3 regions of the Streptomyces antibioticus genome follow, and region 1 is predicted to be linked to each of the others. Evidence: riboswitches for the same ligand, from Rfam matches in the RefSeq annotation. Region 1 holds a riboswitch; each other region holds the start of a gene.
The links. Region 1 has a riboswitch for cobalamin ahead of AFM16_RS12260 (SCO2321 family membrane protein). Riboswitches for the same ligand answer to the same signal wherever they lie in the genome.
Positions count from the first base shown of each region.

Region 2: another riboswitch for cobalamin. It lies ahead of AFM16_RS09650 (cobalamin biosynthesis protein); the one in region 1 lies ahead of AFM16_RS12260 (SCO2321 family membrane protein).
Region 3: another riboswitch for cobalamin. It lies ahead of metE (5-methyltetrahydropteroyltriglutamate--homocysteine S-methyltransferase); the one in region 1 lies ahead of AFM16_RS12260 (SCO2321 family membrane protein).

Region 1 is NZ_CM007717.1:2,758,765-2,768,306, forward strand. It holds gene AFM16_RS12235 (aldehyde dehydrogenase) at 1-364, opposite strand, end outside; gene AFM16_RS12240 (hypothetical protein) at 688-1,188, shown strand; gene AFM16_RS12245 (Strvi_7410 family MBL fold metallo-hydrolase) at 1,254-2,297, shown strand; gene AFM16_RS12250 (nuclear transport factor 2 family protein) at 2,444-2,938, shown strand; gene AFM16_RS12255 (phosphotransferase) at 2,935-3,651, opposite strand; cobalamin riboswitch at 3,698-3,817, shown strand; gene AFM16_RS12260 (SCO2321 family membrane protein) at 3,953-5,203, shown strand; gene AFM16_RS12265 (SCO2322 family protein) at 5,200-5,871, shown strand; gene AFM16_RS12270 (energy-coupling factor transporter transmembrane component T) at 5,864-6,991, shown strand; gene AFM16_RS39970 (ABC transporter ATP-binding protein) at 6,988-9,279, shown strand; gene AFM16_RS12280 (ECF transporter S component) at 9,276-9,542, shown strand, end outside.
Region 2 is NZ_CM007717.1:2,155,578-2,165,119, reverse strand. It holds gene AFM16_RS09655 (cobyric acid synthase) at 1-1,261, opposite strand, end outside; gene AFM16_RS09650 (cobalamin biosynthesis protein) at 1,258-2,208, opposite strand; cobalamin riboswitch at 2,310-2,449, opposite strand; gene AFM16_RS09645 (hypothetical protein) at 2,597-2,818, opposite strand; gene AFM16_RS09640 (inorganic phosphate transporter) at 2,865-4,127, opposite strand; gene AFM16_RS09635 (class II aldolase/adducin family protein) at 4,331-5,014, shown strand; gene AFM16_RS09630 (alpha/beta hydrolase) at 5,074-6,222, shown strand; gene AFM16_RS09625 (hypothetical protein) at 6,382-7,815, shown strand; gene AFM16_RS09620 (VOC family protein) at 7,844-8,257, opposite strand; gene AFM16_RS09615 (ABC-F family ATP-binding cassette domain-containing protein) at 8,515-9,542, shown strand, end outside.
Region 3 is NZ_CM007717.1:7,743,319-7,752,860, forward strand. It holds gene AFM16_RS34980 (PASTA domain-containing protein) at 1-492, shown strand, start outside; gene metE (5-methyltetrahydropteroyltriglutamate--homocysteine S-methyltransferase) at 557-2,875, opposite strand; cobalamin riboswitch at 3,029-3,253, opposite strand; gene bla (class A beta-lactamase) at 3,380-4,363, shown strand; gene AFM16_RS34995 (FdhF/YdeP family oxidoreductase) at 4,378-6,747, opposite strand; gene AFM16_RS35000 (MSMEG_1061 family FMN-dependent PPOX-type flavoprotein) at 6,842-7,384, shown strand; gene AFM16_RS35005 (GNAT family N-acetyltransferase) at 7,401-8,117, shown strand; gene AFM16_RS35010 (siderophore-interacting protein) at 8,636-9,454, opposite strand; gene AFM16_RS35015 (ABC transporter ATP-binding protein) at 9,527-9,542, shown strand, end outside.

The sequences.
Region 1 (9,542 bases):
CCTTGATCGCGGAGTCCCACACCATCATCGCGCCGAGGGCCTGGGCGAGGACGCTCCAGGAGTACGGGGAGCCGTTCTCGGAGGAGATCACCCGGGCGATCTCCTCGTGCCGCACGGCGATCGCGTCCTTGATCCGCCCGACGACGGCGATCCGCTCGCCGAGGGACAGCCGAGGCCAGGGCCCTTCGTCGAAGGCCCGCCGCGCGACGGCCACGGCCCGGTCCACATCCCCCTCGGAGGCGTGCGGCACCCGCCCGATGACCTCCTCGGTATGCGGCGAGACCACCTCGATCACACCCTCACCCAGGGGTTCGGTCAGCTTCCCCCCGATGACCAACTGTCCGTGTTCCACGAGCTCGGCCATGTCCACTGCCTTCGCTTCTGACGGTGTTTCAGAACTGATACCAGTTCTAATTGAACTAAGCCAGGGCGCGGCGACGACCTACGATGATCTGCATCCGACAGCGGGGGGCGGGGGCCATGGGGCGACGGATATGGGCCAGGACTGTGGGGGCGGCGGCGGTCGCGACCGTTCTAGCGGCGTGCTCGCAGGGCGGGGGCGCGGCGAAGGATCCCGAACGCAGCTCGTCGTCAACGGCGTCGGTGCGGCCGTCCGGGCCGTCCGGGCCGTCCGGGCCGTCGGCACGGGAACAGGCGCGGGAGCGGGTCGAGTCGCATCGGCAGCAGGTGTTGACGAAGATCGCCACGGGCACCAAAGCCCCTGACGGCGAGGGGCTGAGCGTGGTCGGCGCGTACCCGCAGAGCACCGCGTTCTTCTGGTCGACAGCGGACGGGCGCTACTGCATCGCGATATACGACCCCAGCCACCACACCGTGCAGTGCCATGAGTCCACCAAGCCCTTCAGCCGCACCCCGAAGCTGATCCGCCTCTACGAAACGGACTTCGGTTCACCGGGCGGATACGTTCTGCTCGTCGCCGCCGACCGCGAGACCATCCGGACCGTCACCTGCGGCGGCGCACCGGTGGAGTTCCGGGAGATCCGGGTGAACGGCAAGGCTGATACCCAACGCACCGTCTACGCGCTGAAGTTCGAGGGCTGGACGGCCGGTGTCCTCAAGGTGCGGGTGGCGCGGGGCGACAGTGTCCATGCGACGGACCTCGCCCTGGCCACGAGCGACGACGAGGTTCCGCCGGACTCCGACTGGCATTCCTGTGGGGCTAGTTAGGCGTCGGGAACAGTCGACGGTCGACTCGGGCACCCATTGGAACTCGTTCTCGTTATAGTGGGCAGATGGTGAGCAGTCGGGGTCAGGTCCGGGCGTACGACCATGGCGGTGGGGTGCGTTCGCTGCGGGTTCCCATTCCGGACAATCCCCTGGGCTTCACCCTCGTGTACGTCGTCGACACCGACCGTGGGCCCGTGTTGGTCGACACCGGGTGGGACGATCCGGGGGCCTGGGATGTCCTGGTCGACGGGCTCGCAGCGTGCGGTGCGGGTGGCGTCGGTGAGGTGTACGGCGTCGTCATCACCCACCACCACCCCGATCACCACGGGCTCTCCGGCAAGGTGCGGGAGGCGTCCGGGGCCTGGGTGGCGATGCATGCCGCCGACGCCTCGATCGTGCGGCGGACCCGGGAGACGCGGCCCGAGCACTGGTACACGTACATGGCGAACAAGCTCACCGCCGCCGGTGCCCCCGAGGAGCATGTCGCGCCGCTGCGGACCGCCCGCCGCGCCCTGCCCGGGTTCGCCCCCGCCCTGCCCGACCGGGAGATCGTCCCCGGTGAACTGCTCGACCTGCCCGGACGCCGCCTGCGGGCGATCTGGACCCCCGGGCACACCCCCGGCCATGTCTGTCTCCACCTGGAGGAGGAGCACCCGGGTGGACTGCCGGGCCATGGGCGGCTGTTCTCCGGAGACCATGTGCTGCCCGAGATCACCCCGCACATCGGCCTGTACGAGGATCCCGACGACGCCACCGTCACCGACCCGCTCGGCGACTACCTCGACTCCCTCGAACGCGTCGGCCGCCTCGCCCCCGCCGAGGTCCTCCCGGCCCACCAGCACCCGTTCACCGACGCCCCGGCCCGGGTACGGGACCTGCTCACACACCACGAGGACCGGCTCACCGGACTCCTCGCCCTGCTCTCCACCCCCCTCACCCCCTGGCAGCTCGCCGAGCGCATGGAGTGGAACCGGCCCTGGGCGCAGATCCCCTACGGGTCGAGGAACATCGCGGTCTCGGAGGCCGAGGCCCATCTGCGGCGCCTGGTGAAACTGGGGCGCGCAGAAGCGGTGACGGGCAGCGAACCGGTGACCTACGTGGCGGCCTGACCGACGGTCCGGCACGGATGCCGTCAGCGTTCACACGGCCGATCCACCGAGTTCACGCCCGCGCCGTACGGTGCCCGCAGAACGCCCCGAACCGCACCGCCGCACACCGCCTCGCACCCGTTCCGGCACCCCTGGTGGCATCGCCCATGGACCCGATCGAGCAGCTCCTCGCCGAACGAGCCTGCCGGCGCCTGCTCCTCGACCTCGTCCGGAGCCTGGACCTCGATGAACCCGCCTCCGTGGCCGAGCTGTTCACCGAGGACGGCACCTGGACCTGGCCGGAGGGCGACCGGCGGATCACCGGCCGCGCCGCGCTCCGCGCCCACTTCGACTCCCGCCCCGCCGACCGGCACACCCGCAGCCTGATGTCGTCCGTGCACGTCGAGGTGGTCTCCCCGGACACGGCGACGGCGACCTCGTACTTCACGACCTTCCGGGTCGAACACGACCGTACGGCCGCCGTCGGCGCCGGACCCCGCAACGACCCCCGCCGCAGCGAACCCCCCGCCCCGCCCGCCACCGAGCCCGACATCCGCATCGGCCACTACGAGGACACCCTCCGCCGCACCCCCGACGGCACCTGGCTCCTCGCGGCCCGCACGCTGTTCCTCCCAAGCGGCGGACCGGCGCCACTCCTCTAAAGACCGGCCACCGACCGCACCAACTCCCCCGCCGCACCCAGGAGTTCGATCTCCTCCCGGCTCATCGTCGGATTCACCGCCCGCCGCCGCAGCGCCTCCGTCAGGCCGTCCTCCGTCAGGCCGCCCTCCGTCAGCCCCTCCCCCGTGAGCGCGGACGGGTCCGCGAGCAGCGCCGCCAGCATCTCGCCCGCCGGTGCAGCGACCGGCTCGGCGGAGACGGCGACCTGGGCGAGGATCACCGCCGAGGTGCCCCAGTCCAGCGCCGGGTCGCCCTCCGCCGCGTTGGCCCAGTCGATGACCCGGGGTCCGTCCACCGAGAGGATGACGTTCTCGGGGTGGAGGTCGAGATGCAGGACGTGCGCGTCGGGCGAGGTCAGCCCCGGCACGGCGTGCAGCTCACGCAGCAACCGGGCGAGGAGCGCGCCCGCCTCCACCGGGTCCAGCGCACCGGCCGCGAACGCCTCCACCATCGTCGGCCCGTCCACCCGCTCCATCACCAGATCGGTGAGCGCACCGGGCGACGGCCGTACCGCAGGCGCCGGATAGCCGTGCGCGCGGACGTGCGCCATCAGCGCCCCCTCCGCCGCCGCGTCCCCGTACCCCGCCCGGTCGCGGCGCAGCACCCACGCCTCGTCGATCTCGTACACGTCGGCCGTGCGGCCCGAACCGAGCAGTCTGCCCGGGACGCCCGGCCCCCTCCCCGTCGCACTCATGCGCCGAAACCTACGCCCGAGCCGCCCGGCCGCACAGCCGCCCCTCAGCCTCCCGGCTACCTGCGGGTAGAGTGACCGCGTCGTATCACGCTCGTACGGGGGGAAGCCGGTGCAATTCCGGCGCTGACCCGCAACCGTGAAGCCACCCCGTGGCCAGCCGGACCGCCGCGTACGGGATCGTGACCGGCTCATGCGCGTCGGCGAGCCCGCCGTCGCGCGGCACCGTCGAGGAATGCGGAGCCGAGCCGCCGGGGTGTCCCGTGCTGCCTGGCTCCCCCACCGGGAGAGGCACCCGCCGATCATGAAGTACCGTCACCGCGCAGCGGCCCTGGCCGCCACCGCCGTCGTGCTCGCGGGCGCCGGCCCGGCCGCCGCCGCAAGCTCGTCACCGGCCCCGTCGCCCACCCCGTCGGTGGCCATACCCGACGGCCTCTACGGCACCACCGACCCGACCTACGACGGCGTGTGGCGCCAGTCGCTCGCCCTGCTCGCCCAGGAGTCGGTGGGCGTGACCCCGGCCGACAAGGCGGTGGCCTGGCTGGCGGGACAGCAGTGCGCGAACGGCGCGTTCGCCGCGTTCCGCGCCGACGCCGGCAAGCCCTGCGACGCCAAGCTGATGGTGGACACCAACAGCACGGCCGCCGCGACCCAGGCACTGGCCGCGCTCGGCAACCACGACGCCGAGGTCCGCAAGGCCGTGACCTGGCTGAAGTCCGTCCAGAACGCCGACGGCGGCTGGGGCTACACCCCCGGCGGCGCCAGCGACGCGAACTCCACCTCGGTCGTCGCCGGTGCCCTCGCCCAGGGCGGCGAGACCGTGCCGAACCTCCGCAAGGGCGGCAAGTCCCCCTACGACGCCCTGCACACGCTCGCCCTGCCGTGCGACGGGAAGGACGCGGGCGCGTTCGCCTACCAGCCCGGCAAGAAGGGCGAGTTGGCGGCCAACGCGGACGCGACCGCGGCGGCCGTGCTCGGCCTGCTCGGCGAGCCGCTGACCGGCAGCCGCCAGGACGACTCCGCCTCCCCCGCCGCCTGCACGGCCTTCGACGCCTCCAAGGAGCCCGAGAAGGGCGCCGCGAACGGAGCCGGCTGGCTCGCCGAGGCCATGGCGAAGGACGGCCACCTCACGTCCGCGCTGCCCGGCGCCGAGGACCAGCCCGACTACGGCAACACCGCCGACGCGATCGTCGCCCTGTCCTCCACCGGCCTGAACGACCAGGCCGAGGCGCCCCTGCGCTGGCTGGAGGGCAACTTCGCGCAGTGGGCGAAGGACAGCGGCCCGGCCGCCTACGCCCAGCTCGTCTTCGTCGCGAACGCGGCCCGGGGCGCCGACGCCCGGGACTTCGGCGGACAGGACCTGGTCAAGCTGCTGAACGCGACCGGGCCGGCGCCCAAGGCCGTGGAGAAGAAGGACCAGAGCACGGCGTCCGCCGAGAAGAAGGACGACGACAAGGGTCTGAGCCCCGCGTACACCATCGGCGGCGGTCTCCTCGTCGGCGCGGCCATCGGCTTCGTCCTCATGGTCCGCGGCCGGAAGCGGCGGCAGTCGTGACGCCCGGGCGATCCCTCCACCCCTGTCGCCGCCGCGCCGCCGCGCGCGTCCTGCTCCTGGCGCTGGCGCTGCTGCTCCTGGTCCCCGCCCAGGCGCAGGCGGCCGGTTACCGGTACTGGTCCTTCTGGGACCGGTCCGGCGACCGCTGGGTCTACGCCACCCAGGGGCCGTCCACCGCGCGCCCCTCCGACGGCGACGTCCAGGGTTTCCGGTTCGCGGTCAGCGCGGACTCCTCCGACGCGGACCAGCCGCGCGGCGCAGCGTCGTTCGACGCGATCTGCGCGCGGACGCCCGCGAAGGACGGGACGAAGCGGGTCGCCCTGGTCATCGACTTCGGTACGGCGGCGGACGCCCCGTCCGGCGAAACCCCGCCCGCGGCCCGTTCGGCCTGCGCCCGGGTCTCCCCCGACGCGACCACGGCCGAGGCCCTCGCCTCGGTCGCCAAGCCCCTGCGCTACGACACCTCCGCCATGCTCTGCGCGATCGCGGGCTACCCCCGGACGGGCTGCGGGGAGCAGGTGTCCTCCGACGGCACGCCCACCGCCAAGGGCGAACAGCGGGACGACGACGGCTCCGGCCCGTCCGTGGGCCTGATCGCGGGCGGCGCGGTCGTGGCCGTACTGGCGGGCGCGGCGGTCTGGCAGGCACGGCGGCGGAGGAATGGCTGACGACGGCCGCCCCGGCGGCGGGGCGGTGCGCCAGGAGCCGGTGCGAGCGCAGGGCACCCCCCTGCACCCCGCCGCCTGGTGGCTGTGGGCGCTGGCGCTCGGCACCGCCGCCACCCGCACCACCAACCCGCTCCTCCTCGCCCTGCTCCTGGCCACCTCCGCGTACGTCGTCACGACCTGCCGCCCGCCCACGCCCTGGGCGCGCTCCTACTCGGCGTTCCTGAAGCTGGCCCTCGCCGTCCTCGTCATCCGGCTGGTGTTCGTCGTCGCGCTGGGCTCCCCGGTCCCCGGCACGCATGTGATCGTGACGCTGCCCGAGGTCCCGTTGCCGGAGTGGGCGCAGGGCATCCGGCTGGGCGGCGCGGTGACCGCCGAGGGGGTCCTGTTCTCCCTCTACGACGGTCTGCGCCTCGCCACGCTGCTGGTCTGCGTGGGCTCCGCGAACGCCCTCGCGAGCCCGTCCCGCCTGCTCAAGGCGCTGCCCGGCGCGCTGTACGAGACGGGCGTGGCCGTGGTCGTGGCGCTCACCTTCGCGCCGAACCTGATCGCCGACGTCCAGCGGCTGCGGGCCGCGCGCCGGCTGCGGGGCCGTCCGGACCGCGGGGTGCGCGGCCTCCTCCAGGTCGGCCTGCCGGTCCTGGAGGGCGCGCTGGAGCGTTCCGTCGCCCTCGCCGCCGCGATGGACGCGCGCGGGTACGGCCGTACCGCCGACGTCCCCGCCCCCGTCCGCCGTACGACGACCGCGCTCACCCTGGGCGGTCTGCTCGGCATCTGCGCGGGCACGTACGGGCTGCTCACCGCGGCCGGGGCGGACTACGGCCTGCCGCTCCTCCTGGCCGGTGTGACGGCGGCGCTGGCCGGGCTGCGGCTGGGCGGCCGCCGCTCCCCCCGCACGCGTTACCGTCCGGACCGCTGGACGCCCCGCGCGTGTCTGGTCGCCGGGTCCGGTGTCGCGGTGGCCGCGCTGCTGACCGTCGCGTCCGGCACCGATCCGGAGGCCCTGCACCCGGGTGTCGTCCCGCTGACGGCGCCCACGCTGCCCGTGTGGCCCGCGGCGGCCGTACTCCTCGGGCTGCTGCCCGCGTTCCTCGCCCCCGCGCCTCCCAAGGAGCCGTCGTGATCCGCTTCGAGAACGTCTCCGTGACGTACGACGGCGCCTCCGAGCCGACCGTGCGCGGCGTCGACCTCACCATCCCCGAGGGCGAACTCGTCCTGCTCGCGGGCCCGTCGGGGGTCGGCAAGTCGACCCTGCTGGGCACGGTGTCCGGGCTCGTGCCGCACTTCACGGGCGGCACCCTGCGCGGCCGGGTGACGGTCGCCGGGCGGGACACCCGCACCCACAAGCCGCGTGAACTGTCCGACGTCGTGGGCACGGTGGGGCAGGACCCGCTGTCCCACTTCGTGACCGACACGGTCGAGGAGGAGCTGGCCTACGGCATGGAGTCGCTGGGCCTTGCCCCCGAGGTGATGCGCCGCCGCGTCGAGGAGACCCTCGACCTGCTCGGCCTCGCCGCCCTGCGCGACCGCCCCATCGCCACGCTCTCCGGCGGCCAGCAGCAGCGCGTGGCGATCGGCTCGGTGCTCACCCCGCACCCCCGGGTCCTCGTCCTCGACGAACCGACGTCCGCCTTGGACCCGGCGGCCGCGGAAGAGGTCCTCGCCGTCCTCCTCCGCCTGGTCCACGACCTCGGTACGACAGTCCTGCTCGCGGAACACCGCCTGGAACGCGTCCTCCAGTACGCCGACCAGGTGGCCCTCCTCCCGTCCCCCGGCACACCCCCGCTCCTGGGCACCCCGGCGGACATGATGTCCGTCTCCCCGGTCTACCCCCCGGTGGTGGCCCTGGGCCGCCTGGCCCACTGGACCCCGCTCCCCCTCACAGTCCGCGACGCCCGCCGCCGCGCCACGGATCTCCGGGAACGCCTGGCTGTCCTGACCCCGACCGGCGGGAAGCCCCAGGCAGCCCCTACGACGGCCGGCACCTGGACCACTCCCACGGCTCCGGCGACCGGCACGGGCCCCACGGCTCCGGCGACCGGCACGGGCCCGGCAAGCACCGCCAGCCGAGCAACCACCGCAGGCCCGGCCACCGCCACCGCCACCGCCTCGGCGACGGCCGCCCGCCCGACCAACGCCACAGACCCGGCAACCGGCGAGGACCCAGCGAGTACCGCGAGCCCGGCCATCGCCGCAGATCCGATGACCGCCGACGGTCCAGCCACCGCCGCTGCCCACCCGACCGGCACCACCCCGGTATCCGCCGACGCCCCAGCCACCCCCGCAGACCCGGCGACCCCGCCGACCCCGGTGAGCGAGCACACCCGAGCCACCGGCGTCCCGACCACCACCGCCGACGCGACCAACGCCCCCGGCCCGGCCACCGGCGTCGGCCCGGCAAGCGGCGGCACCCCTGCCGCCGTCACCGCCACTGCCGCCGTCACCGCCCCTGCCGCCGACCCCTCCTCCGGCGGCGAAGCCGTCGAGCCGACGCCGTCCGCCATCGTGTCTCCGTCCCCTGCGCCCGCGACCCGCCCCGTCGCCGCCCCCCGGTGGCGCCTCTTCGGGAAGCTCACCGGTCGCGGCCGGGACGGCAGCCGGGCCAAGACCCCCGGGCAGCCGCCGGCGCACGCCCCCACAGATCCCGCGACCCCCGCACCCCCCGCCGCCGAAGTCCACGCCCTCTCCGTCCGCCGAGGCCACGTCCAGGCGCTGCGCCGCATCGGGCTCACCCTCGTCGCCGGGGAGACCGTGGCGCTCATGGGGCGGAACGGGGCCGGGAAGTCCACCCTGCTCTCCACCCTGGTGGGGCTCGTCGAGCCGTCCGCCGGGACGGTCGAGGTCGGCGGGGTCACCCCGCACCGCACCTCGCCCCGGGACCTGGTCCGCCGGGTCGGTCTCGTCCCGCAGGAACCCCGTGACCTGCTGTACGCCGACACGGTCGCTGGTGAGTGCGCGGCCGCCGACCGGGACGCGCAGGCGGAACCCGGCACCTGCCGCGCCCTGGTCTCCGGTCTCCTCCCCGGCATCGCGGACGACGTCCACCCCCGCGACCTCTCCGAGGGCCAGCGCCTCACCCTCGCCCTGGCCGTCGTCCTGACCGCCCGCCCACCGCTGCTCCTCCTCGACGAGCCGACCCGCGGCCTGGACTACGCGGCGAAGGCCCGTCTGGTCGCCGTACTGCGGGAGCTGGCCGCGGCCGGACACGCGATCGTCCTGGCCACGCACGACGTGGAACTCGCCGCCGAGCTGGCCCACCGGGTCGTCCTGCTCGCCGAGGGCGAGGTGATCGCCGACGGCCCGACCGCGGAGGTGGTCGTGTCGTCCCCCTCCTTCGCGCCGCAGGTCACGAAGATCCTCGCCCCGCAGGAGTGGCTCACCGTCGCCCAGGTCCGGGAGGCCCTCGCATGAGCGCCGTACGGCTCGGCCCCCGCTCCCTGCTCTCCCTGGCCCTGGTCAGCGCGGTCGGGGTGATCGCGTTCACGTGGCCGTTCCTCGCCCCGCCCGCCTCCACCCTGAACGCCCACGCCCAGGACGCGCCCTGGCTCTTCGCGGGCCTGCTGGTGCTCCTCGTCGCGGTGGTCGCGGCGACGATCTCCGAGTCCGGTCTCGGCGCGAAGGCCGTCGCCATGCTGGGCGTGCTGGCCGCGACGGGCGCCGCCCTGCGGCCGATC
Region 2 (9,542 bases), 600 kb from region 1:
ACACCGAGCCCGCCCGGCACCCGTCGAGGAAGGGCTCCCCGCCGGTCACGGTGGCGACCCCGTGATGGATCTCGTACCCCTCGACCCGCTCGCCGAGGGCCTCGCCGACCGGCCGGGTGAGGGTCTTCTCCGGGGCGAACCGCACCCGGACCGGCAGCAGTCCGAGCCCGTCGACCCGCCCGCGGCGGCTCTCGACGTCGTCCTCGATGTGCTCGCCGAGGATCTGGAAGCCGCCGCAGATCCCGAGCACGGGCCGCCCCTCGGCCGCCCGCCGGGCGAGGGCGTCGGCGAGCCCGCGCTCGCGCAGCCACTCCAGCGCCCGCACGGTCCCCCGGGTGCCGGGGACGACGACGAGATCGGCGTCGGCCAGCTCCTCGGGCCGGTCCACGAACCGCACGACGACACCGGGCTCGGCGGCCAGCGCGTCCACGTCCGTGAAGTTGGACATCAGCGGGATCGCGCACACGGCGACCCGCAGCACGTCCTCGCCGACCGGCGGCGCGACGGTGGACTCGCGCACGGTGCCGCGCAGCGACACCCGCAGACCGTCCTCCTCGTCGATCCCGAGCCCGTGCCGGAAGGGCAGCACCCCGTAGGTGCGGCGCCCGGTGAGCCCGTGCAGCATGTCGAGCCCCGGCTCCAGCAGGCTGACGTCCCCGCGGAACTTGTTGACGAGGAACCCGGCCACCAGCTCCTGGTCCTCCGGCGACAGCAGCGCGACGGTGCCGAAGAAGGAGGCGAAGACGCCGCCGCGGTCGATGTCGCCGACCACCAGCACCGGCAGCCGGGCGCTGCGCGCGATGCCCATGTTCACGATGTCGGTGCGCCGCAGGTTGATCTCGGCGGGGCTGCCCGCCCCCTCGCAGATCACCGCGTCGTAGGTGCTGCGCAGCTCGGCCAGACAGTCGACGACCGTCCCGAGGAGCCGCTGCTGACGGCCCCCGTGGTAGCCGCGCGCGCTCATCTCGCCGACCGGCTTGCCGAGCAGCACGACCTGACTGCTGCGCTCCCCGCCGGGCTTGAGCAGCACCGGGTTCATCAGCGCGCTCGGCTCGATCCGGCACGCCTGCGCCTGCATGGCCTGGGCCCGCCCGATCTCGGCGCCCTCCTTCGTCACGAAGGAGTTCAGGGACATGTTCTGCGCCTTGAAGGGCGCGACCTTCACCCCCTGCCGCACCAGCCACCGGCAGATCCCGGCCGTGACGACGCTCTTGCCCGCGTCGGACGTGGTCCCGGCGACGAGCAGCCCCCCGCCCGTCATGACGCCCGCCCCCGCACCCGCGCGGCGGCGGCCCGCCCGGCGACGGTGACGCCGAGCGCGAGCAGCGCGACCCGGCGGGACAGCCGTACCGCCCGCTCGATGTCCTTGACCTCCACGGAACGCCCCTTCTGGTTCAGCACCGGCCGGTGTTCGACCCGGCCCCCGTACGACAGCGTCCCGCCGAGCCGCACCCCGAGCGCCCCCGCGAAGGACGCCTCCACGGGCCCGGCGTTGGGACTGGGATGCCGGTGGGCGTCGTCGCGCCAGGCCCGCACGGCCCCCCGCGGATCGTCCCCCGCGAGGACGGCGAGGACGGCGGTGAGCCGCGCCCCCGGCCAGCCGGCGAGGTCGTCCAGGCGCGCGGACGTCCACCCGAAGCGCAGATGGCGCGGTGAGCGGTGCCCGACCATGGCGTCCAGCGTGTTGACGGCCCGGAACCCGAGCAGCCCGGGCACCCCGGCGGCCGCCCCCCACACCAGGGCCCCGGTGACGGCGTCGGAGGTGTTCTCGGCGACGGACTCGACCACGGCGCGGACGATCCCGTCGGCGTCCAGGGCCTGCGGGTCGCGCCCGCACAGATGCGGCAGCCGGGCCCGCGCCGCGTCGACGTCCCCGGTCTCCAGGGCGTGGCCGACGGCCCGCGCCTCGCGCGCGAGGGAGGTGCCGCCGACGACGGCCCAGGTGGCGGCGGCGGTGAGGGCGACGGACCCGGCGGGGGAGGAGCGGACGGCGCGCGAGGCGGCGGCCCCGAGCGCTACGGCGCCCCCGGCGCACACCAGGGTGTGCAGGGCGCCCCAGCCCCGGTGGTCGCGCCACAGCACGCGCTCGACGGCACCGGCGGCCCGCCCGAATCCGGCGACCGGATGGCCCCGGCGGGGATCGCCGAGCAGCAGGTCGCCGAGGAGGCCGAGAGCGGCGCCGTACGCGTGGACGCGGTCGGCACGCACCGGCTCAGCCGGCCGTGCGGCCGGGCAGGGGCCTGGTGCGGTACCTCAACGACCGAGCGCGCATGGCGATATGTCCTCACTCAGGGTGTCCGCGCCCTGGTTCGACGAGACCGGCGGTGAGAGTTCCTGGCTCCCGGGGGTTACTACCCCGGTGACAGTGGCGGGACCGCGCCGGATTCGCACCGGCTTCCTCTTCTGCCGCCGTAGCTGGCCCCGGCAGTCCACCACGGGCCCCGAAGGGCCGTCAACTTGCCGTTGACCTGCGGGGGGAGAGTGTGCAGAACCCCACACCGCCCGTACGCGGACCGGGCCGCACACGAAGGCGCGCCCGGTCCGGGACCCCGGGAAGGGGCCGGACCGGGCGCACCCGGGGACGGTCGTCGTGGCCTCAGGCCACGATCAGCGAGATCCCGTAGGCCACCGCGGCCGTGCACGCCGCGAAGCAGGCGTACGCGCCGGTCAGGGCGAGGGTGGCGGAGCCGCCCTGCGCGGTGGCCCGTTCGCGGTGGGAGAGGGCCATGATGCCGAGGGTGAAGAGGCCCACGAGGGCCACGGTGACCACGAGGCTGACGCCGAAGACGGAGCCCAGGGCTGCCCAGTCGATCTTCATAGGGATGCTGTTCCTTCGCGTTCCTGCGTATCCGGGCGGATGGCGCTCAGGCCGTGGGGGCGGGCGAGGCCGCCGGCTCGGCCGCCGGGGAGGCGATCGTGGCGGTCAGGGTCTCGGAGACCGGCTCGGGCACCGTCTCGGTCATCGCGGCGGTGGGCGGCGGAGTCACCGCGGCGATGGCGGTGGTGACGACACCGGCCGGCTCGTCCGGATGGTCGTTGACGTTGGTGTGGTCGACGTGCTCGCGGCGGGAGATCTTCCAGATGGCGGCGCTGGAGGCGACCAGGAAGACCGCGACCACCGCCGTGCCCCAGGCGCCGAAGCCGGTGACGTACTCGGCGAGCGCGCCCACCAGGGCGGCGGCCGGGAGCGTGAGGCCCCAGGCGACGAACATCCGGGTCGCGGTGGACCAGCGGACCACCCCGCCCTTGCGGCCGAGGCCCGCGCCCATCACGGAACCGGAGACCGAGTGCGTGGTGGAGAGGGAGAAGCCCAGGTGGGAGGAGGCCAGGATGACCGTCGCGGCGCTGGTCTGGGCGGCGAAGCCCTGCTGCGGCTGGAGGTCGGTGAGGCCCTTGCCCATGGTGCGGATGATGCGCCAGCCGCCGAGGTAGGTGCCGAGCGCGATGGCCAGACCGGCGGTGAGGATGACCCACAGCGGCGGGTCGGAGTCGGGGGCGACGGCACCGCCGGCCACCAGGGCCAGGGTGATGATGCCCATCGTCTTCTGGGCGTCGTTGGTGCCGTGGGCCAGGGAGACCAGGCCCGCGGAGGCGATCTGGCCGGCGCGGTAGCCCTTCTCGGCGGCCTTGCCGTCGGCCTTCCTGCCCAGGCGGTAGGAGAGCCGGGTGGCGAGCATCGCCGCGACGCCCGCGACCAGCGGGGCCGCGATCGCCGGGATCAGGACCTTGGTGACCAGGACGTCACCGTGGACCGCGCCCATGTCGGCGGAGGCGATGGTGGCGCCGATCAGACCGCCCATGAGGGCGTGGGAGGAGCTGGAGGGCAGGCCCACCAGCCAGGTCAGCAGGTTCCAGAGGATCGCGCCGACCAGGGCGGCGAAGATGACCTCGGGACGGATGCCGGTCTCGTCGACGAGACCCTTGGAGATCGTGTTGGCGACCTCCACGGAGAGGAAAGCGCCCACAAGGTTCAGCACGGCGGACATGGCCACCGCGACCTTGGGCTTGAGCGCACCGGTCGAGATGGTGGTGGCCATCGCGTTGGCGGTGTCGTGAAAACCATTCGTGAAATCGAACGCGAGTGCGGTGACCACCACAATCGCGAGGATCAGCGAGAAGTTTTCCATTTACCCAGGCAATCTTTCGAAGTCATTGGTCGGCTGACCGTAGGCAACCTGGGTGAACGGAAGGTGAACTGAGGCGGTCACTGCGGTGTCCACATCCGGGGGTCGTCACCCCCTGTCGCGGCGGCCCGTAGCGGGTGGTCCACGATGCGTGATCCGGCCGCCGTTGTATGCGATGGGAGGCCGTGCGCTGGCAGGATCGGGGCATGGCTGAGCAGCGGTACGAACAGCGTCGGCGGGACCCGCTCCCCGAGGAGACGGACGCCTGGGAGGCCCTGGTGGCGGCGGCCCGCCGCACGGTCGCGGACGGCCTCGTCGTCGGCACCTCGGGCAACGTCTCCGTCCGAGTCGGCGACACCGTACTCGTCACCCCGTCGGGCGTGCCCTACGACCGGCTCACCCCGGACGACGTCACCGGCGTCGACCTCACCGGCCGGCAGGTGCTCGGCACCCTCGTCCCGACCAGCGAACTGCCCATGCACCTCGCCGTGTACGCCACCACCGACGCCCGCGCCGTCGTCCACACGCACGCCGTCCACGCCACCGCCGTCTCCACGCTCGTCCTCGAACTCCCGCCCGTCCACTACATGACGGGCGCCCTCGGCGGCCCGGTCCGCGTCGCCCCCTACGCGCCCTACGGCACCCCGGAGCTGGCCGAGAACGTCCTGCGCGCCCTCGAAGGACGCACCGGCTGCCTCCTCCGCAACCACGGCACCCTCACCCACGGCACCACCCTCGACCAGGCCTACGACCGCACCGCCCAGCTCGAATGGATGTGCAGCCTCTGGCTCAAGGCGTCCTCGGTCCCCCACCACACCCCGTCCCTCCTGACGGAGTCCCAGATCACGGAAGCGGGCACCCGCCTCCGCAACTACGGCCAGCCGGGCTGACCCGACCCCCTGGGGCCCCTCCACTGGCCGCCAAGAGGATTGGCCAGGACACTGGACGGGTGCGCACTGTCACCGCGACGGCCGCTGCCGTCACCGCAGCCCTGGCCGCCGGCGCCGTCAGTGTCGCCGCCGGGCGGCTCGCCAGCGACGCCGCGCTGAAGGCGCCGCCCGGGCGGCCCCTGCCCACCGAACCCCGGCTCACCGTGCACGGCACCGCCGCCGGCCAGATCGCCCTCACCCGCCATCTGGCCAGCCTGCGCCCCGGCACCTACGGGCTCGCGGGCGACGGCTCCCACGCGGTCGTCGGCCCCGTGCTGCCGCAGGCTGCCGGCTCCGCCGACACCGTCGTACGGCGGCTCGAAAGCGTCACGCACGGCAGCCTGAGCCCCGGGGACGCCGTGTGGCTCACCCCCAACCTGTACGTCGGCAACCCGAGCGCCGCCCTCGGCCTCGACCACGCCGACGTCGACGTGCCCGGCGAGCTGGGCCCGCTGCCCGCCTGGTTCGTGCCCGGCGACCGGCGCACCTGGGTGATCGCCGTGCACGGCCTCGCCGCCACCCGCGAGCACGCCCTGAACCTCATGGGCTTCCTGCACAGCCGCCGCTTCCCGGTCCTCGCCCTCTCCTACCGGGGCGACCTCGGCGCGCCCCGCCCGCCGGACGGCCTGAACCACCTCGGCCAGACCGAGTGGCGCGACCTGGACGCCGCGATGCGCTACGCCGTCCGCTACGGCGCCGAACGCGTCGTCCTGCTCGGCTGGTCCACCGGCGCCACCATGGCCCTGCGCGCGGCCGCCCACTCCGGACTGCGCGACCGGGTCTCCGGGCTCGTCCTGGACTCCCCGGTGCTGGACTGGCAGGCCACCCTGCGCGCCCTGGCCGCCGCCAGACACACCCCCGGCGTCCTGCTGCCGCTCGCCGTCCGCGCCGCCCAGGGCCGCACCGGACTGCACGACGGCCCCGGCGGATCCGGCGACCCGGGCGACGGCGCCGCCGACCCGGCCGCCGGACTGCGGGTGCCGACCCTCGTCTTCCACGGCCCCGACGACACCGTGGCCCCCTGGGAGGCGTCCCGCCGTCTCGCCGCCCGCCGCCCCGGCCTGGTCTCCCTGCACACCGTCGCCCGGGCCCCGCACGCCGCGATGTGGAACGTCGGCCCGAAGGACTACGAGGAGACCCTCCGCCGCTTCCTCATCCCCCTGAGCTGAGCCGCGGCGAGGACCGCCCCCGAAGGTTCCGTTTAAGGCCGTACCACTGGCCTGAACCGGTCCCGGCGGGCCCCCGCGCACGCCGTGCGTTGGCCAGTCCCGTCGCCCGCCGTGACATTCCGTTTGGGTTTTCGGACCGTCAACCGGAAGACTGCACCCGTGACGTCCCGTATCCCGCGCGACTCCAGGCTTCGACTCGTCCGCCCGCGACCCCTGGCCGCCGCCCCCACCGCTGTGAACGAGCGGCGCCCGCGCCGCCCCGCGCCCCGCCCCCCGGAAGGCACTCCGGCCCCGGCGGAGCTGGCCAGAATGGCACGCTCAGGTCTGGCCGCCGCGGCCCGTGTCGCCCGCTGGGCCGACAACGCCCTCGGCCCCGGCCGTGACGCCGCGACCGCCGACGGCAAGGCCACCCTGTCCGACCCGTCCGCCGAACGCGCGGCCCGCGATCTGGGCCTGACCCGGGACCAGGTCCGCCACGACTGGGACATCGCCCGCCTCGCCGGACTCATCGAGGTGCACGGCGACAGCGCCCGCCCCGGCTGGCGGCTGCGCGCCTGGAACCGCGACGACGGCGCCGTGCTCCGCGGCTGGGTCGCCCTCTTCGACGCCTGGTCGCTCGCCACCCCGGAACCCGCGGGGGAGGAGCCCGCCGCCGTCGCCGAGGTCGTCTCGGCCATGCCGCAGGTGCTCTCCTTCCTCCAGCTCTCCGCCGGCCCCGTGCCCGTGGAGCAGCTCCTCGACCTGCTGCGCCAGCGCGTCACCGAACTGCGCACCGAGCGCTGCGAGGTCCCCTACGCCGCCGACGCCGTCAGCCCGGCGGCGGCCGCCGCGCCCGCCGTCGACACCGACCCGGCGGAGCCCGCCCGCGACGCCGAACTCGCCCCCCTCCTCGACTGGGCCCTGCACGCCCTCGCCTCGGTGGGCGCGCTCACCTGCGGCGCCGGCCAGGCCACCCTCACCCCGCTCGGCAACTGGGCGGTCTGGGTCAAGCTGGAGCAGATCTGCGTCGCCGCGCAGAGCCCCGCGGGCAACATCGAGCAGGCGGCCGAGGACATGCTGCGCGGCTGCGCCCAGCTCCGCCCCAACGCCGCCCGCGCCGAGTACCGCGCCTGGCTCGCCGCCCGGACCGTCGGCGGCGCCGTCACCGAACTGCTGGCCGCCGCCCGCGGCGAGGACGCCCTGCTGCGCGGCCTGGCCTTCGAGGCGCTCCGCGTCGTCGGCGCCCCCGCCGAGGCCGAGGTCCGCGCCGCCGTCGACGAGCCCGCCCTGCGCCCCTACGCCCTGCTGTGGCTGGCGGAGCACGACGGCGTGGACGCCGAGGACGCGCACGAGGTGCTCACCCGCCAGGAGGCCACCTGGCTGTGGGTGGACACCGCCGCGGCCGTCGCCGACCACGGCGAGGCCCCGATGCTGGTACGGCATCTGGAGTCCGCGCTCCAGCCGACCGTGCCCGCGCTCCTGGACGAGGTGCGGGCCGTGGGACACCCGCGCACCGTGCAGGTCCTGGTCGCCCTCGCCGCCGCGCACCCCGACCCGGCGCTGGCCAAGGCCGTCCGCCGGGCCGCCTTCCAGGTGCACACCGGCGGAAGCTGAGCCGGGCCGCCCGGCCCCGCCCGGCGGCTCAGCCCTGGAGATCCGGCGCGTACGTGCCGAAGCTCCAGATGTTGCCCTCGGCGTCCCGCGCCATGTAGTCGCGGGAGCCGTAGTCCTGGTCCGTCGGGGGCATCAGGATCTCCGCGCCCTGCTCCACGGCCCGGCGGTGGTGCGCGTCCACGTCGTCCACCACCACGTACACCCCGGCGGGGCCCGCGTCCTTCATCGCCGCGTCGAAGACCCCGCCGCGGCCCTTCGAGCCCAGCATCACCACGCCGTTGCCCTGGGCCAGCTCGGCGTGCAGCACCGCGCCGTCCTCGCCCTCGTACACCGACAGCTCGGTGAAGCCGAGGGCCTCCGTGAGCTGCCGGATCGCCGCCTTCGCGTCGGCGTACAGCAGTGTCGGACAGATGCCCGGTCGTACTCCCTGCGTCCCTGTCATGCCGATCACTCCCCATGTGTGACCACCGAGGTCACCGCCGGAAATGTCATCCGCCGCCCAGTGTGACAGCCGCCACTGACAACGCCCCGGCATGACGGGCCCACGGCCCCGACCGGCCCTTGATCGAACACGCGAACGCAGAAAACTGCTTGCACGGTCCCGTTAGACTGGCCTCATGGCCATTCTCCTCGCGCATTAGACGGCGGGAACGTCCTCAGCCGCCCATCCCGCCACCGACCCCGCACAGGAGTCTGACCGTGATCTCCGCCTCCGGCATCGAGCTGCGCGCCGGTGCCCGCATCCTCATCGAAAGCGCCTCCTTCCGTGTCGCCAAGGGCGACCGCATCGGCCTGGTCGGCCGCAACGGCGCGGGCAAGACGACCCTGACCAAGGTCCTGGCCGGCGAGGGCATGCCCGCCGCGGGCCAGGTCACCCGCTCCGGCGAGGTCGGCTACCTCCCGCAGGACCCCCGCACCGGCGACCTCGACGTCCTCGCCCGCGACCGCATCCTGTCCGCGCGCGGCCTCGACCTCCTCATCCGCAAGATGCGCGAGAACGAACAGCGGATCGCCGTCGGCCAGGGCGCCACCCGCGAGAAGGCCCTGCGGCAGTACGAGCGCCAGGAGACCGAGTTCCTCACCAAGGGCGGGTACGCCGCCGAGGCCGAGGCCGCCACCATCGCCGCCGCGCTCAACCTGCCCGACCGTGTGCTCGGCCAGCCCCTGCACACGCTCTCCGGCGGTCAGCGCCGCCGCGTGGAACTGGCCCGCATCCTGTTCTCCGACGCGGACACGCTCCTGCTCGACGAGCCGACCAACCACCTGGACGCCGACTCGATCGTCTGGCTGCGCGACTACCTCAAGACCTACCGCGGCGGCTTCATCGTCATCAGCCACGACGTCGACCTGGTCGAGACGGTCGTCAACAAGGTGTTCTACCTGGACGCCAACCGCTCCCAGATCGACGTCTACAACATGGGCTGGAAGCTCTACCAGCAGCAGCGCGAGGCCGACGAGAAGCGCCGCAAGCGCGAGCGGCAGAACGCCGAGAAGAAGGCCGCCGCCCTGCACTCGCAGGCCGACAAGATGCGCGCCAAGGCCACCAAGACCGTCGCCGCGCAGAACATGGCCAAGCGCGCCGACCGGCTGCTCGCGGGGCTGGAGGCGGTCCGCGCCTCCGACAAGGTCGCCAAGCTGCGCTTCCCCGAGCCCGCGCCCTGCGGCAAGACCCCGCTGATGGCCGAGGGCCTGTCGAAGTCGTACGGCTCGCTGGAGATCTTCACCGA
Region 3 (9,542 bases), 5.0 Mb from region 1:
GGCGATGTCGAGAAGCACGCCGTTCCGCGGTTCGTCGGTATGGGGCTCCAGTCCGCCCAGGACGCCGCTCAGGAGGTCGGCTTCTACAGTCTGACCTCGCACGACGCCCTCGGCCGCGGCCGGATGCAGGCGTTCGACCGGAACTGGAAGGTCTGCTCGCAGAGCGTCGCCGCCGGCCGGACCGTGGCGACGGACACCGAACTCGACTTCGGCGCGGTCAAGCTGGACGAGACCTGCCCCGCCAAGGACCGGACCGCTCCCGCGAAGGCCGACGGGACGATGCCCGACTTCAAGGGCAAGTCCGTGAAGGTCGCCCGCGCGGCGCTCGACTCCGGCACCTCGATCACCGTGGAGGACGCGTCCGCCGACGACCGGTTCGTGTTCCTGGAGTCGAACTGGCAGGTCTGCACCCAGAGCCCGAAGGCCGGTGCCGAACTGAACGGGCAGCCCGTGGAGTTCACGGCCGTGAAGTTCGGCGAGTCCTGCCCCTGACCGGCCGGAGGCGAGGCGCGTCGCACGCCTGCCCCCGGCCGGCCCCGTCAATCGGCCGTGAGGATCAGGAACCGTTCAGTTCCGCGCGGACCGTGCGGGCCGCCGTGACCAGGTTCTCCAGGGACGTGCGGGTTTCCGGCCAGGCGCGGGTCTTGAGGCCGCAGTCGGGGTTGACCCAGAGACGTTCGGCGGGGATGGCCCGCAACCCCGTGCGCAGCAGATCTGCCGCCTCCTCCGCGCTCGGCACCCGCGGGGAGTGGATGTCGTAGACACCCGGGCCCGCCTCGCGCGGATAGCCGTGGGCGGCGAGTTCGCGGGCGACCTGCATATGGGAGCGGGCCGCTTCGAGGCTGATGACGTCCGCGTCGAGGTCGTCGATGGCCTGGACGATGTCGCCGAACTCGGCGTAGCACATGTGGGTGTGGATCTGGGTGTCCGGGCGCACCCCGGCCGTGGTGAGACGGAACGCCTCGGTGGCCCAGGCCAGGTACGCCGTGTGGTCGGCCGCCCGCAGGGGCAGCGTCTCGCGCAGGGCGGGCTCGTCGACCTGGATGACCGAAGTCCCGGCCGTCTCGAGGTCGTTGACCTCGTCGCGCAGCGCGAGGGCGACCTGCCGGGCGGTATCGCCGAGGGGCTGGTCGTCGCGGACGAAGGACCAGGCGAGCATGGTGACCGGCCCGGTGAGCATGCCCTTGACGGGGCGTGAGGCGAGGGACTGGGCGTAGGCCGTCCAGCGCACGGTCATCGGCTCGGGGCGGGAAATGTCCCCGGCGAGGATCGGCGGACGGACGTAACGGGTGCCGTAGGACTGGACCCAGCCGTGCTGCGTGGCCAGATAGCCGGTGAGCTGTTCGGCGAAGTACTGGACCATGTCGTTGCGTTCGGGCTCGCCGTGCACGAGGACGTCGAGACCGGCCTTCTCCTGGAAGGCCAGCACCTCCTGGATCTCCGTCCTGATGCGCTCCTCGTAGGCCCCCGTGTCGATGCGTCCGGCGCGCAGATCGGCGCGTGCGGTGCGCAGTTCGGCGGTCTGCGGGAAGGAGCCGATGGTGGTGGTCGGCAGCAACGGCAGGCCCAGGTGGGCGCGTTGGGCCGTGGCGCGTTCGGGGTAGGGCTGGGCGCGGCGGGTGTCCGCGTCGGTGACGGCCTCGGCGCGGGCCCGGACCGCCGGGTCACGGGTGATCGGGGAGTTTGCGCGGGAGGCCAAGTCGACCTTGTTGGCGGCGAGTTGGGCCGCGATGGCGCCGGTGCCGCGGGTGAGGCCCTTGGCGAGGGTGACGACCTCCGCGGTCTTCTGACGGGCGAAGGCCAGCCAGCGCAGGATCTGCGGGTCGATGTCCCGCTCGGCGGCGGCGTCGAGCGGCACATGGAGCAGGGAGCAGGACGCGGCCACGTCGACCCGGTCGGCCAGACCGAGCAACGTACCCAGCGTGGTGAGCGACGCGGAGAGGTCGTTGACCCAGATGTTGCGGCCGTTCACCACACCGGCGACCAGCCGCTTCCCGGGCAGCCCGCCGACGGCGGCCAGTGCGTCCAGGTTGGCGGCCGCCCGCTCGGTGAAGTCCAGCGCCAGCCCCTCCACCGGGGCCTTGGCCAGCACGGGCAGGGCCTCGCCGAGCCGGTCGAAGTAGGAGGCCACGAGCAGTTTCGGACGGTCGGTGAGGGCGCCGAGGTCGCGGTAGGCGCGGGCCGCGGCGTTGAGTTCGGCCGGGGTGCGGTCCTGCACCAGGGCCGGTTCGTCGAGCTGCACCCAACCGGCCCCGGCGGCACGCAGATCGGCGAGGACCTCGGCGTACACGGGCAGCAGCCGGTCCAGGAGGGTCAGCGGGTCGAAGTCCGCCGGCACACCGGGTGCGGGCTTCGACAGCAGCAGATAGGTGACGGGACCGACGAGAACCGGCCTGGCCGTGAGCCCGAGGGCATGGGCCTCCTCCAACTCGGCGACCTGCTTGGCGGAGTCGGCCGTGAAGACCGTGTCCGGGCCCAACTCGGGCACCAGATAGTGGTAGTTGGTGTCGAACCACTTGGTCATCTCCAGCGGCGCCACGTCCTGGGTGCCGCGGGCCATCGCGAAGTAGCCGCCCAGCGCGTCCGCTTCGACGGCGGCGCGGTGCCGTTCGGGGATCGCGCCCACCATCACGGTCGTGTCGAGGACGTGGTCGTAGTACGAGAAGTCCCCCGTCGGGACCTCGTCGACGCCGGCGGCGGCGAGCTGCCGCCAGTTGCTCCGGCGGAGTCCGGCGGCGGTCTCCCGGAGGAAGTCGGCGGTGACGCGGCCCTTCCAGTGGCCCTCGATCGCCTTCTTCAGTTCCCGGCTCTGCCCCTGACGGGGGTAGCCGTACACGGTGGCCCGTGCTGCCGCGGCTGCGGGCTTGGTGGTCACGGAGATCTCCTTCGCGAGACTGATCCCTGAGATCCCGGCGACGGGACGAGAGCGCGAAGGGGTGACAGACCGTACGGCAGCGGCCCACGGCCGTCCGTACGATGTGTGCGCCGACCCGCCCTCGAGGTCACCGGGATGTCCGCGCGTGAGTGCTTCACGCACGGGCAGTTGGCAGGTCTTCGGACTCGTGGGCGCGTCCTCCGGCCGTCGGAGGTCACCTACTGGCCGTCGCTTCCCAGACCCTGTTCGTCGGGCCCAGTGCGTATGACGGCGGTCGTTCCCACTCACCGCTGCGGGGCAGTCCCGGATTCCCACCGGGTTCCCTCTTACGACGCTCCCGCCTGGCGGACGGGGCGAACCAGCTACGCGGGCCACCCTACGCGGTGCCGTCGTCCGCGTGAAACCCCCGGCCGCCGCGTGCCCCCGACCGGACGAAACCGACCCACCCGCCCCGGGCGTCCCTCCCGACGACAGGAAGATCACGACGACACGAGGACGGACACCATGGACCGGAACGACCCGATCCCGGCGGCCCAGGCGGCCCCGATGGCACGCCACGGCCGCCGCGCGGCACTCACCCTCGGCGCCGGAGCGGCCCTCGCCACCGCCCTGCCGGGTTCCGCACAAGCCTCCACGACCGACACGACCGACACGACCGCCGCGCACGCCTCGACGACCGCCGGAACACGCCTCGGCCGGCGCTTCCACGCCCTCGAACGCCGGTACGCGGCCCGCCTCGGCGTCTACGCCCACGACACGGCCACCGGACGGACGCTGGCGTACCGCGCGAACGAGCGGTTCCCGCTGTGCTCGGTGTTCAAGACCCTCGCCGCGGCAGCCGTGTTAAGGGATCTCGACCGCGACGGGGAGTACCTCGCCCGCCGGATCCGCTACACCGAGGAGTACGTCACCGCCTCCGGGTACGCGCCGATCACGGGCACCGACGAGAACGTGGCCGCCGGGATGACCGTCGCCGAACTGTGCGCCGCCACCGTCTCGCACAGCGACAACGGCGCGGGCAATCTGCTCCTGCGCGAGCTGGGCGGACCGACCGCGATCACCCGGTTCGCCCGCTCGCTCGGCGACCCGACGACCCGGCTCGACCGGTGGGAGCCCGAGCTGAACACGGCGGAACCGTGGCGCCGGACCGACATCACCAGCCCCCGCGCCATCGGCAGGACCTACGCACGGCTCCTGCTCGGCGGGGTCCTGCCGCGCGCGGACCGTGAGCTGCTGACGGGCTGGCTGGTCGCCAACACCACCAACACCGCCCGCTTCAGGGCCGGTCTGCCCGCCGACTGGACGCTCGCGGACAAGACCGGGGGAGGCGCGGCGTACGGCGTCGCCAACGACGTGGGGGTCGTATGGCCCCCCGGTCGGCCGCCGATCGTGCTGTCCGTGCTGTCGACCAAGTACGCCCCCGAGGGTCCCACGGACAATCAACTCGTTGCCCGGGCCGCCGCACTGGTGGCGGACGCGCTGACCTGAGAGCAGGCCGGCCGTCAGGACCGGGTGATCGTCACCTTCAGGTGCTTCATCAGCGGCTGGTCGCTCTGCTCGCTGTAGTCGCTGATCGCGCACAGCACGTTCATCTCCGGCATGTAACCGGCCGCGCAGCCCCGCGGGATGTCGTACGGGATGGCCAGGTAGCCGTCGAGGCGGCGTTCGCTGCCGTCCTTGGCGGTGCTGACGATGTCGACCGGGTCGAACTCGGCGATGGCGCGGTCCCGCATGTCGTCCTTGTTCATGAAGACGAGCGTGCGGAGGTTCTTGACGCCCCGATAGCGGTCGTTGTCGGAGTAGATCGTGGTGTTCCACTGGTCGTGGGAGCGCATCGTGCCCAGGGCGAGGGTGCCGGGTTCGGGGACGACGTCGGGCAGCGGGGCCGCGGAGAACTCGGCGAGGCCCGACGGCGTGCGGAAGACCAGTTCGCGCGCCGGCTGCTTGATACGGAAGCCGAGCGGCAGCCGCACCCGGCGGTTGCAGTCCTCGAAGCCGTCCAGGACCTGGGCCATGGTGTCGCGGATACGGTCGTAGTCCTCGACGTACCAGTCCCAGGGCGTGCCGCTGTCCGGGAGGGCGGCGCGGGCCATGCCGGCGATGATGGCGGGCTCGGAGAGCAGATGCTTGGAGGCGGGGCGCTTCATGCCCACCGACAGATGGACCATGCTCATCGAGTCCTCGACCGAGGTGGCCTGGATGCCGCCGCGTTGGTGGTCCTTCTCGGTCCGGCCCAGACACGGCAGGATGACCGCCTGCCGGCCGTGGACCAGATGGCTGCGGTTCAGCGTGGTGCTGACCTGCGCGGTCAACTCGCAGGAGCGCAGCGCCTCATAGGTGTACGGGGTGTCGGGCGCGGCGAGCGCGAAGTTGCCGCCCATGCCGACGAACACCTTCACGTCGCCGCGGTGCATCGCCTGGATGGTGTTGACGGTGTCGAGGCCGTGCTTGCGCGGCGGGTCGATCCCGCACACCTCGGCCAGCCGGTCCAGGAACTCCGTACCGGGCCGGTGGTCGATGCCGCAGGTGCGGTTGCCCTGGACGTTGCTGTGCCCGCGCACCGGGGAGGGTCCCGCGCCCTCGCGGCCCAGATTGCCGCGCAGCAGAAGGAGGTTGACGATCTCGCGTACGGTGTCGACGCCGTGCTCGTGCTGGCTGACGCCCAGGCACCAGCTGATGATGCTGCGGTCGGCCTCCCGGTACACCTGCGCCGCGTGCAGGATGTCCGCCCGGCTGACGCCGGACTGCCGTTCGATCTCCTCCCAGGAGGTGTCCTCGCACACCGTCCGGTAGGCGTCGAAGTACGCCGTGTGCCGCTCGATGAACTCCTGGTCCAGCGCCTTCGGATCGGTCTTCGCCTGTTCGAGGACTGCCTTGGCCATGCCGCGCAGCAGGGCCATGTCGCCGCCGATGCGCGGCTGGATGTTGAACGTGCTCGTCCTCGTCGTCTTGAACAGGGCCATGTCCAGGAAGTCGTGCGGCACGATCGTGCGGGTGGCGGCCGCCTCCACCAGGGGGTTGATGTGCACGATCTGGGCGCCCCGGTGGTACGCCTCGGCGAGCGCGGTGAGCATCCTGGGCGCGTTCGAGGCCGCGTTGACGCCCATGATGAACAACGCGTCCGTGCTCTCCCAGTCCTTGAGGTCGACGGTGCCCTTTCCGGTGCCCAGGGACGCGTCGAGAGCGCGGCCGCTCGCCTCGTGGCACATGTTGGAGCAGTCCGGCAGGTTGTTCGTGCCGAGTTCGCGGACCATCAACTGGTAGAGGAAGGTGGCCTCGTTGCCGAGGCGGCCCGAGGTGTAGAAGGACGCCTGGTTCGGGTCGTCGAGCGAGCGCAGGGTGCGGCCGACCAGTTCGAACGCGTCGTGCCAGGTGGTCGGGACGTAGTGGTCCGACTCCGGGTCGTAGACCATCGGTTCGGTCAGCCGGCCCTGGTCCTCCAGGGCGAAGTCGCTCCAGCCGGACAGCTCCGTGACGGAGTGCTCGGCGAAGAACGTCCGGTCGACCCGCTTGCCGGTCATCTCCCACGTGACGTGTTTGATGCCGTTCTCGCAGATGTCGAGGTGCAGCCCCTTGGTGTCGTCCGGCCAGGCGCAGCCGGGACAGTCGAAGCCGTCGCCCTCGTGGTTCATCCGCATGATCGCGCGGGGGCCGTCGAGCAGGGCGTGCTCGCGCACCAGGACCTTGCTCACGCTCTTCGCGGCCCCCCAGCCCGCGGCCGGGTGGTGGTACGGATGGAAGTCCGGCTCGCCCGCGGGGGTCGGACCCACCTGGGGTCCCCGCCGCTGCCGGCCCTGGTCGGAGGCGTTCACCGCGCTCACCCCTTCGTCGCCGTCGTCCCAGGCTATGCCGGGGGGGTCCGGTCCCGCCATGTCGCACCGGCGGTCGCGCTTAGGTTAGGCGAACCTAAGATCGGATAGTGTGCTGGTATTCCTTTCAGTTCTCCCGGGAGTCGGCTTGTCCCAGATGATCGATACGGCGGCGCTGTCACCGGCGAACGGATACGTCGAACTGGGCTCGGCGGCGGAACTGCGCGAACTGCTGGGGGAGCCGCACCCCATCGTGATCGACAAGGTGCACCGGCATCTCACCGACGCCGACCGGGACATCGTCGCCCGCTCGCCGTTCTGTCTCCTCGCGACCTCCGACAGCCGCGGCAACTGCGACGTCTCGCCGCGCGGCGACGGGCCCGGCTTCACGCACGTCGTCGGCCCCTCGACGCTCGCCCTGCCGGACCGGCCGGGCAATCGCAGGGCCGACAGCCTCCACAACATCCTGGAGAACCCGCACGCGGGCCTGCTCTACCTCGTCCCCGGCGGCAAGGAAGTACTCCGCGTCAACGGCCGGGCCCGCATCCTGACGGACGCCCCCTTCTTCGACGCCCTCGCCGACCGCGGCCGCCGCCCGCAGCTCGCGGTGCTCCTGGAGATCGACGAGATCTTCCTGCACTGCCCGCAGTCGCTGCGCCGCGCGTCCCTGTGGGACCCCGCGTCGTGGCCGGGGGAGTGATCGGGGGACCAGGCTGATGGATGCGTTGCTGGTCAGAGCGCGTGGGCTGTGGGAGGGCCTGGCCCGGGTGCCGGTGTCGTTCCCGCAGGCAGGCGGTGCGGAGGTGGCGGTCTCCCCGGAATCGGGGCTGTGCCCGGCCGGCTGGGTCGGGGTGGTGGCCCTGGGCGGATCGGCGATCGTGACCGCGCCGACCGAGCGCACCGCGGCGATCGTTCATGAGGGGCTGGCGCGACTCCCGGTGGCGGCCGTCGCGGATCCCACCGCCGTCGGGGATGTACTGCCCGGCGCGAGGAGGCTCGGCCCGGCGGCGCTGGCGTACGTGGCCCGCGAGGGTTTCCTTCCGGTGGAGCCGGGCGCGCTGTCGATGGGGCAAGTCCCGTGCGGTCACCCGGAGTTGCTGAGGCTGGAGGAGTCGGCGGGCGACGAGGACGCCGGTGAGGCGGCGCTGGGCGACATCACGTCGCCTGCGTTCGTGATCCGTGAGCACGGGCAGGTGGTGGCCGCCGCCGGTTACCGGACCTGGCCCGGCCGGGCGGCTCATGTCTGCGTCCTGACCGCGCCCGCGGCGCGGGGGCGAGGGCTGGCGCGGGTGACGGGCTCGGCGGCGGTCGCCCACGCCCTCGCCGCCGGGCTGCTGCCGCAGTGGCGGGCACGACGCGCCGCCTCCCGACGGGTCGCCGCCTCCCTGGGCTTCGCGGAACTGGGCTTCCAACTGAGCGTCGAGATCGCCTAGTCGGCGCAGACGGCCCTACCGACACCGTTCACAGCCCCGCCGTTTCCGGGCGACTCAACTCCGGCCACAGGCCGCGCAGTTCGGGGTCGACGCGACGCCGTTCACAGCCGTCGCCGTTCCCGGGCGACCCGGCGGCCGTTCCCCCGCCGTGAGGGGCTCGCGCCGTCGCGGTCCGGCGCCGGCAACGGCCCCGCCGTTCCCAAGTGACTCAACGCCGGCCACAGGCCCCGCAGTTCGGGGTCGACGCGACGCCGTTCACAGCCCCCGCCGCTCCCGGTCGGCCCGGTGGCCGTTTCCCCGCCGTGAGGGGCTCGCGCCGTCGCGGTCCGGCGCCGGTAGTGGGTCTGCCGTTCGGGGCCACCCGACGCCGTTCACAGCCCCCGTCCTTCCCTGGCGACCCGGTGGCCGTACGGTGCGCCCGGCCTACCGGTGTCGTGACGATCTGGTACACGCACACGCACCCGGCCCCGAGCGCCCGGCGGGCGATCGGCCCCGTGCGGCGCCCGTGCCGCAGCCCGTCACGCCGCCTCCGACGCCTCGTGGCGCCAGAAGCCCGAGAACGTGATCCGGTTCTTCGGGAGGCCCGCTCGGTGGAGGTGGCGGCGGCCCTCCGTGGCGAGGGTGGATTCGCCGACCACGAAGGCGTATCCGGCCGGGTCGGCATGGGTGAGGCGGCGGAGTTCGGCCAGGGCGGCGGTCCCGGGGACCGTGGTGTGGTCCTCGCGGACGACCCAGGTCACGCTCATCCCGGCCGGTGCGGCGAGGACCCGCCGGTCCCCGGCCGTCGGCACCTCCTGGATCAGCCGGCCCACCGTCCCCGGCGGCAGCGAGCGCAGGATGTTGGTGGTGGCGGGCAGGCCCGTCTCGTCGGCCGCGATGAGCACCTCGGTCGCGTCCTCGGGGCAGTCGAACAGCAGGCCCTGGTCGAGGAGGGCGAGCGCGTCGCCGGGGCGGGCCGCGCAGGCCCAGATCGCGGCGCGGCCCTCCAGCTCACCGCTCGGCCCGGTGTGCACGACGAAGTCGATGTCCATCTCCGCCGCCTCGGGCCGGAACCCGGCCACGGTGTAGTTCGAGCAGTGCGGCCGCTCGTCCTCGGGGATGGCGAGGTAGGGCTGCCACCACCGGGACCCGGTGAACTCCGGCAGGCGCAGCCGCTGTTGATGGGGGAGCTGGAGGAACAGGCGGAACCAGTGGTCGTAACCCAGCCAGGTGAACGAGGCCAGGTCGGGGCCCGCGACGGTCACCCGGTGCAGGGACGGGGAGAGGCGCTCGGAGCGGACGGCCTCGGCACGGAACATGCGGGGGTTCTGCGGCATGAGCCGGTGGATCTTCGCCATGCGAGGAAGGGTAGCCTAAGTTAAGTAGGGCCCCGGGATTCAGGGCTAATAAGGTTAGGCTAACCTTCGCTCGTGAGTTCTGGTGAAG